DNA from 2 places in the Mesorhizobium sp. M0217 genome. Region 1 is predicted to be linked to the other one. Evidence: predicted binding sites of a transcription regulator. Region 1 holds the regulator's gene; the other holds the start of a gene.
The links. Region 1 encodes PhoB, which activates phosphate uptake and scavenging genes when phosphate is short. Its sites were predicted from a motif close to TGTCATNNANCTGTCAT; they were not measured.
Positions count from the first base shown of each region.

Region 2: the regulator PhoB is predicted to act here: its motif matches at 2,433-2,449, upstream of ppk2 (polyphosphate kinase 2).

Region 1 is NZ_JAMYSN010000013.1:54,275-58,464, reverse strand. It holds gene pstA (phosphate ABC transporter permease PstA) at 1-346, shown strand, start outside; gene pstB (phosphate ABC transporter ATP-binding protein PstB) at 364-1,188, shown strand; gene phoU (phosphate signaling complex protein PhoU) at 1,230-1,934, shown strand; gene phoB (phosphate regulon transcriptional regulator PhoB) at 1,951-2,640, shown strand; gene NKJ18_RS20425 (ROK family protein) at 2,671-3,906, opposite strand; gene xylF (D-xylose ABC transporter substrate-binding protein) at 4,173-4,190, shown strand, end outside.
Region 2 is NZ_JAMYSN010000009.1:30,362-34,551, reverse strand. It holds gene NKJ18_RS16330 (winged helix-turn-helix transcriptional regulator) at 1-510, shown strand, start outside; gene NKJ18_RS16325 (dihydrofolate reductase family protein) at 621-1,265, shown strand; gene ppk2 (polyphosphate kinase 2) at 1,455-2,372, opposite strand; gene NKJ18_RS16315 (aldo/keto reductase) at 2,617-3,660, shown strand; gene NKJ18_RS16310 (glycosyl transferase family 90) at 3,681-4,190, opposite strand, start outside.

The DNA of each region.
Region 1 (4,190 bases):
GGCGGCCCTAGGTCTCGGCGCCTCCAAGATGCAGATGGTGTTCCATCACATCCTGCCGCTTGCCGCCCCAGGCATCCTTACCGGCACCATCATCGGCCTGGCGCGTGCGCTCGGCGAGACAGCACCGCTGCTCTTGATCGGCATGGTCGCTTTCGTCGCCGATTATCCGACGACGCCTTTCGATCCGGCGACCGCGCTGCCGGTTCAGATCTATATGTGGGCAAACGAGGCTGAGCGCGCTTTTGTCGAGCGCATGTCCGGCGCCATCATCATCCTGCTCGTCTTCCTCATGGCCATGAACATCACCGCGATCGTGCTCCGGCGCCGGTTCGAGCGGCGCTGGTAGAAAAAAGGCAATTTGGTATGAACATCATGACCGAACAGTCCCTTGAGAATGCAGTGGGCGACAAAATGAACGCCAAGTCGAACGAAGTCATCAAGATGCGCGGCGACAAGGTCGGCGTGTTCTATGGCGAGAAGCAGGCGTTGTTCGACGTCAATCTCGACGTCCGCCAGAACCAGGTGACGGCGCTGATCGGCCCGTCCGGCTGCGGCAAGTCGACCTTCCTGCGCTGCCTCAACCGCATGAACGACACCATCGATTCGGCGCGGGTGACCGGCAAGATCACGCTCGATGAAGACGACATCTACGACAAGAACATCGATGTCGTCGAACTGCGCGCCCGCGTCGGCATGGTGTTCCAGAAACCCAACCCGTTCCCGAAGTCGATCTACGAGAACGTCGCCTACGGCCCGCGCATCCATGGGCTGGCCAAGCGCAAGTCCGACATGGACCAGATCGTCGAGCAGAGCCTGAAGAAGGCGGCGATCTGGAACGAGGTCAAGGACCGCCTGCAGGAGCCCGGCACCGGCCTGTCCGGCGGCCAGCAGCAGCGCCTGTGCATCGCGCGCGCCATCGCCGTGTCGCCGGAGGTGATCCTGATGGACGAGCCCTGCTCGGCGCTCGATCCGATCGCCACCGCCCGTGTCGAGGAGCTGATCGACGAACTGCGCCAGAACTACACGATCGTCATCGTCACCCACTCGATGCAGCAGGCGGCGCGCGTGTCGCAGCGCACGGCGATGTTCCATCTCGGCTATCTCGTCGAGGAGGGCGCCACCGACAAGATGTTCACCAACCCCGACGACAAGCGCACCCAGGACTACATTACCGGCCGCTTCGGCTGAGCCGTCCGGCGGGTGAATTTTCAGGCACGAGGACCAAGATCATGGGTGAACATACCGTCGCCTCCTTCGATGAAGAGCTCGGGCAGATCAGCAAGCTGATCCGCGACATGGGCGATCTGGCAGGCTCGATGGTCAGCGGCTCGACCAGGGCGCTGCTCAATTCGGACAATGCGCTGGCACAGCGTGTCGTTTCCGACGACGCCATCATGGATGCGCGCCAGCGCGAACTGGACGACCGCGCCATCACGCTGATCGCCAAGCGCCAGCCGATGGCCAACGATCTGCGCGCCGTGGTCGGCTCGATCCGCATGGCCGGCGACCTCGAGCGCATCGGCGATCTCGCCAAGAACATCGCCAAACGCGTCGGCACCGTGGGCTTGAGCGTCACGCCGCGCGACCTCTCGCACTCCATCGATGCCATGGCGCAGCTGGTGCTGATCCAGGTGCAAGGCGTCGTCGAGGAATATGCCGCCACCGATGCGGCAGCTCTTGCAAAACTCAGGAATGACGACGAGCGCATCGACGTCAAATACACGTCCGTGTTTCGTGAGCTCTTGACCTACATGATGGAAGACCCTCGCAACATCACCGCCTGCACGCATCTCTTGTTCTGCGCCAAGAATCTTGAGCGCATCGGCGATCATGTCACCAACATCGCCGAAAATGCGTATTATGTGCTGACCGGCCAGCAATTGCCCGCCAATCGTCCGAAGCAGGACGAGACGGCGATGGCCACGCCGGCCTGATGAGGGTGAACTGCCTATGATCGCGCCACGCATCATGGTCGTGGAGGACGAGGAGCCGCTAGGCGTGCTCCTCCGCTACAACCTCGAATCCGAAGGCTATCACGTCGAGGTGGTGACACGCGGCGACGAGGCCGAGATCCGCCTGCAGGAAAACGTGCCCGATCTCCTGGTGCTCGACTGGATGGTGCCCGCTGTTTCCGGCATCGAGCTCTGCCGGCGGCTTAGAGTGCGGCCCGAAACCGAGCGGCTGCCGATCATCATGCTGACCGCGCGCGGTGAGGAAAGCGATCGCGTGCGCGGCCTGTCCACCGGTGCCGACGACTATCTGGTCAAGCCATTCTCGACGCCGGAGTTCATGGCGCGCGTGAAGGCGCTGCTGCGCCGGGCCAAGCCGGAAGTGCTGTCCAGCGTGCTCAAGGTCGGCGACATCGTGCTCGACCGCGAGTCGCACCGTGTCTACCGCAAGAAGAGCGAGATCAGGCTCGGACCGACCGAGTTCCGGCTGCTCGAATTCATGATGCGCCATCCCGGCCGCGTGTTCTCGCGCAGCCAGCTGCTCGACAATGTCTGGGGCGAGACGATCTACATCGACGAGCGAACCGTCGACGTCCATGTCGGGCGCTTACGCAAAGCGGTCAACAACGGCCGCATGCCGGATGTCATCCGTACCATTCGCGGCGCCGGCTACGCGATCAGGGAAGACTAGGATGCTGCGCGTCGCGCCGTTGCCGGCCATTCAGGCGACATGCTTGCCGGATTTGGCCTGAATGCCCGGCGCGAAAATCTCCTGATCGACGAAGCCGAGCGCGCGCATGGCACAGCCTTCGCGGATCAGCGGCAGCTCGTTGGGCTCGGTGTCGAAGGAGATCGATTTCGAGTGCTGGCCGCCGGCGGTCTGGGCGATCGCTTCGCGCAATGCCGGCTCGATCAGGTCGAAGGCGGCGGCGCTGACGCCAACCATGGCGACAGGCGCCGGGTCGATCAGCGCAAACAGGCTGCCGAGGCCGAAGCCGAGCGCCTCACCGGCCTTGCGATAGGCTTCGCGCTCCGGGCCATCGGTTTCGCGGGCGCGCGCGGCGAGTGCGCGCATATCAGCGTCGCCGATATCGACCGGCTCGGCATCTTCGCTCATCATTTTGGCGCTGCGCCAGATGGCGTAGTTTCCGGCATAGGCCTCGACGCAGCCGCGCCGCCCGCAGCGGCAGAGCGCGCCGCCCGGACGGTGGATCATGTGGCCGAACTCGCCGCCCGAGGAATGGGTGCCGGTGAACAGATCGCCTTTCAGCACCAGCCCCATGCCGATGCCGTGCGACAAGAGGATCGCGATGAAATTGTCGCGGTAGCGCTCGGGCTGGCGCCATTGCAGGGCCACCGCCATCATATTGCAGTCGTTCTCCATGGTGGCAGGAATGCCGAATTCCGCTTCCAACATGTCGGCGAAGGCAATGTCGGTCAGTGGCGTGATTGGCGACCACAGCATGGCCCGCGCCTGCGAATCGGTGATGCCCTGGATACCCATGGCAATGCGGGCGATGCTCTGGACATCGAGGTCCGGGTCCGCGAGACGCCGCCCGACGATTGCTACGCATTCGCCGATCAGCTCGTCGCGCGGCATGGTCAGCGTGTCGAGCCGGCGCTGTTCTTCCGCGACCACCTGGCCGGCATAGTCGATGACGGTGACGGAGAGGAAGTTCAGCGACAGCACCACGGTCATGACCGCCGCCGCTTCCGGGTTGAGGCCAAGGCCGACCTGCGGCCGGCCGCGTTTCAGCGAGCCGGTCTCGCCAGGCTTGCCTTCAATCAGGATGCCTTCTTGAATTAGATCAGACGAGATTGCCGATATCGTCGAATGGCTGAGGCCGGTGGTCGCCGCAATCTCGGTCCGCGACGGCTGGCCGGCCCGGCGCACGGCCGAAATCACCATCGCACGGTTGCGACGGCGCAGATCGTCGTGGCGGATCCCAACCGACATTTGTTTTCCTCCCGGCCTCCTCGCGCCTCATGATAGTGAAGGCGTTCGACGGCACCAGCCAAATATTGGCAGACGCCGGCAGCCCTGTCATTGTTTATTGCGGAGCTCGAAAAAATTCGGCAACGCCATCAGAATCCATCATAATCGATGTTGACAGTGCCTTATCATTGAACCAGTATTTTTTCGAGGCTCGAAAAAATGGAGCCTCTTTGTGCAGGCCTTCGGGCCGGTTTTGTCGCGCCGTGGGCGGCGCAGGGAGGGTTATAATGAACAGATTTGCAGCC
Region 2 (4,190 bases), on a different contig from region 1:
GGAGGCATCGTCGAGCGGACCGAGATCGCGACCGAGAAGGGCGTGTTCGAATACCGGCTGACCGAGGCGGGCCGGGATTTGCGCCCGGTTGTCGAGGCGATGGGGTTTTGGGGCCAGAAATGGGTCGAGGCCAGGCTGTCGCTCAAAAACCTCGATCCGTCGCTGCTGATGTGGGACATGCGGCGCAATCTGAACCCCAGTCCGCTGCCGGACGGGCGCACCGTGATACAATTCCTGTACCATGACCTGCCGGCGTCAAAACGATCGTGGTGGCTGATCGTCGAAAAGCAGGGCGAGGTCGATCTTTGCTGGTACGATCCGGGCTTCGACGTCGATCTCTACGTCTCGACCGATCTGTGCACCATGACCTCGATCTGGATGGGGCTGACGACAGTTCACAAGGAACGCGACAAGATCATCCTGACCGGCGATCTCGACGTCGCCGGCAAGATGCAGATCTGGCTTGGGCTCAGCCCGTTTGCGGTGATGCCGAAGCGCGTGGCGGCTTGAGGTCCCTGCGCATTCCACAGATCGGCTTGCCTCTAAAAATATTAGTTGCAAAATGCAATCAGTTTGAATACTGATTGCAAATCACAACTGGTCACCGAAAGGGAGTCCCCATGTCCAAACTTCGCGTCAATGCCTTCACCTTGTCGCTCGACGGTTTCGGCGCCGGTCCTGACCAGGACCTGCAAGATCCGCTCGGCGTTGGCGGCGAACATTTGCACAAATGGATGACCGGCACCCGCACCTTCCACGAGATGGTCGGCAAGGATGGCGGCACCACCGATGTGGACGACCGGTTCACTGTCCGCAGCTTCGACAATGTCGGCGCCTGGATCCTCGGCCGCAACATGTTCGGCCCAATCCGCGGCGAATGGCCAGACGAGAGCTGGAAAGGCTGGTGGGGCGACAACCCGCCCTATCACGTGCCGACCTTCGTGCTGACCCACTACAAGCGCGACCCCATTGTGATGGAAGGCGGCACCGTTTTCCACTTCGTTGCCGGCGGCATCCACGCCGCGCTCGAACAAGCAAAGGCCGCGGCCGGCGGCAAGGATGTCCGCGTCGGCGGCGGCGTTTCCACCATCCGGCAATATCTGCAAGAGAAGCTCATCGACGAGTTGCATCTGGCGGTGTCGCCGGTGTTGCTCGGGAGGGGCGAGAGCCTGTTTGCCGGGCTGGATATGCTGAAGCTGGGTTACCAGTGCACCGAGCAGGTGGCGACAGCGCTCGCCACGCATGTGACGATCAAGCGGGTGTAGTGGCGAAGTGATAGGCGCAGGCTTCTTTCTCCCCGTTCTACGGGGAGAAATGCCCGGCAGGCAATGAGGGGCAGCGCTGCTTTTGGAGGTTAGCAGCGTCCGACGACTCTGAATTCGCCGATGCCGGCGCTGCCCCTCATCCGCCCTTCGGGCACCTTCTCCCCGTGAAACGGGGAGAAGGAAAAGTGCTCAATACTTCTCCGGCACGTAAAGCTCGCGCGGCAGGACCTGGCGCTCGTACTCCGGGTTGAACACCCGCTCGGGCAGCGTGATTTCTTCGTGCGGCACGTCCTCATAGGGCAGCTGTTTGAGGAGATGGTCGATGCAGTTCAGCCGCGCCCGCTTCTTGTTGCCTTCGACGATGTACCACGGTGCCTCTGGGATGTTGGTGCGGGCAAACGTCTCTTCCTTGGCCTTGGTGTACTGCTCCCAGCGCACGCGCGACTGCAGGTCCATCGGCGACAGCTTCCACTGCTTCATCGGATCGTGGATGCGCATCATGAAGCGCATCTGCTGTTCCTCGTCGGTGATCGAGAACCAGTATTTGACCAGCGTGACGCCGGAGCGGACCAGCATGCGCTCGAACTCCGGCACGTCGCGGAAGAACTCTTCGACCTGATCGGGTTCGGCAAAGCCCATCACCCGCTCGACGCCGGAGCGGTTGTACCAGGAGCGGTCGAACAGCACGATCTCGCCGCCGGCCGGCAGATGCGGCACGTAGCGCTGGAAATACCATTGTGACTTTTCGCGCTCGGTCGGCGCCGGCAGCGCCACGACGCGGCAGATGCGCGGGTTGAGGCGCTGGGTGATGCGCTTGATGACGCCGCCCTTGCCGGCGGAATCGCGGCCCTCGAAAACCACCACTAGCTTCTTCTTGTGGTAGGCAACCCAGGACTGCAGCTTGATCAGTTCCGACTGCAAGCCGATCAGGTCGCGGAAATACTGCATGCGATCGATCGACGGCGGATGCGCGTTCTTGTAGATCTTGGCGATCTCCAACGACAGCGCCGGCTCCGAGATTTCCAGCTCATAGTCCTCGTCGAGCGTGTCGGCGAGTTCGGCTTCCAGCCAATCCCTGGCCGCAGAATTCTGCTTTAGCTCATTCATTTCCACTGCTCCGCTTGCCGGCTGACATGAAACCCTGAGCCGACTTGATATAGGCCGGCAATGACGGTTTTATTGCAAGCCGCCGGCCAGCCGGTCTTCACTGCAAAGCAGCGAGGCATTGCCGATCCAGCGCCCTGGCATGGCGACAAGCCGCTCAAATTGTCCTACAAATAGCGGACCCGTTCGGGCTTCCCCGCCCTTTCCTGCTAAAACCGCCTCCCCACCAAAACTACGAGGATCAGACATGGAATACCGCACGCTTGGCCGTTCCGGCTTGAAAGTTTCGGCGCTGACCTTGGGAACCATGACCTTCGGCGGCAGCGGGCCGTTCGCTGCCGTCGGCAATTCCGATCTCGCGGAGGCCTCGCGCATCATCGACACTTGCATCGATGCCGGCATCAATCTCATCGACACCGCCAATGTCTATTCCAACGGTCTGTCGGAAGAGATCATCGGCGAGGCGCTCGGCGGCAAGCGCAAGAACGACGTGCTGATCGCCTCCAAAGCGCGCATGCGGATCGGCAAGGGCCCCAATGACGAAGGCCTGTCGCGCCATCATCTGATCCGCGAATGCGAGAAGAGCCTGAAGCGCCTCAGGACCGATGTCATCGACATCTATTTCCTGCACGAATGGGACGGCGCGACGCCGCTCGAGGAAACCATCGCCGCGCTCGACACGCTGGTTGCCCAGGGCAAGATCCGCTATGTCGGCTGCTCCAACTATTCCGGCTGGCAGGTCATGAAGGCGCTCGGCATCAGCGACAGCCAGCACCAGCCGCGCTTCGTCACCCAGCAGATCCACTACACGCTGGAAGCACGCGAGGCCGAGTATGAGCTCTTGCCGATCTCGGTCGACCAGGGCCTTGGCGTTTTGGTGTGGAGCCCGCTCGCCGGCGGCCTGCTGTCGGGAAAATACCGCCGCGACAGTCCGACGGCGCGCCAGATCGGCGGCTGGTCGGAACCCCCGATCCGCGACGAGGATCGGCTGTGGCGGATTGTCGACGTGCTGGTCGATATCGGTGCGGCACGCGGCGTTTCGGCGGCCCAGGTGGCGCTGGCCTGGCTGCTTGGCCGGCCGGCCGTCAGCTCGCTGGTGATCGGGGCGCGCAACGAAGCCCAGTTGAAAGACAATCTCGCCGCGGCGAGCCTGACGCTGTCCTTTGATGAACGCCAGCGTCTCGATGCCGTCAGCCGGCCTCCGGTGCTCTATCCCTACTGGCACCAGCAGTTTACGGCGAAGGACCGCTTCGGCCCGGCCGATCTGGTTATGGACCGCAGCGTCATCTGACTTAAGGGCGCCGGAAGCCGCTAGCCCGCGATAAACCGCCAGACCTGCGGATCGGGCTCGATCTGGCCGCTGAGCACGAAATATTTGTAGAGCACGAGCAGGCAGATCGCCTGCTCGGCCCGCTCGTCGGCGAATTTGCGGCAATAGGCGTTGGCCGCCGCAACGATGCGCTGGGCCTCGGCCGGATGCTGCTCGAGATGATGCACCCGCTCGGCCAGATCGCTGAAGTCGGGCGCCAGCGGCACATAATGGACATCGGGCTCGAGCTGCCCCTCGGCGAACCAGGTCTCGTAAGTCGGCGGCGGCATCAGGCAGAGCGAGTTCGAGCTCATGATCCATTTCAGATTGGTCGCGACATCATTGCCTTCGAGCGAGATGATGTAGCGGTAGCGGCGCTGCTGATCGATGCTGAGATAGGGCTTGCGGTATTCCGCAGGTGCTGTCGCCCTCGGCGTGCCGACATCGCAGAACGGCAGATTGCGGGCTGCATCCAGCAACAAGGTGCGGATCGGATTGTTGAGTTCGCCGCG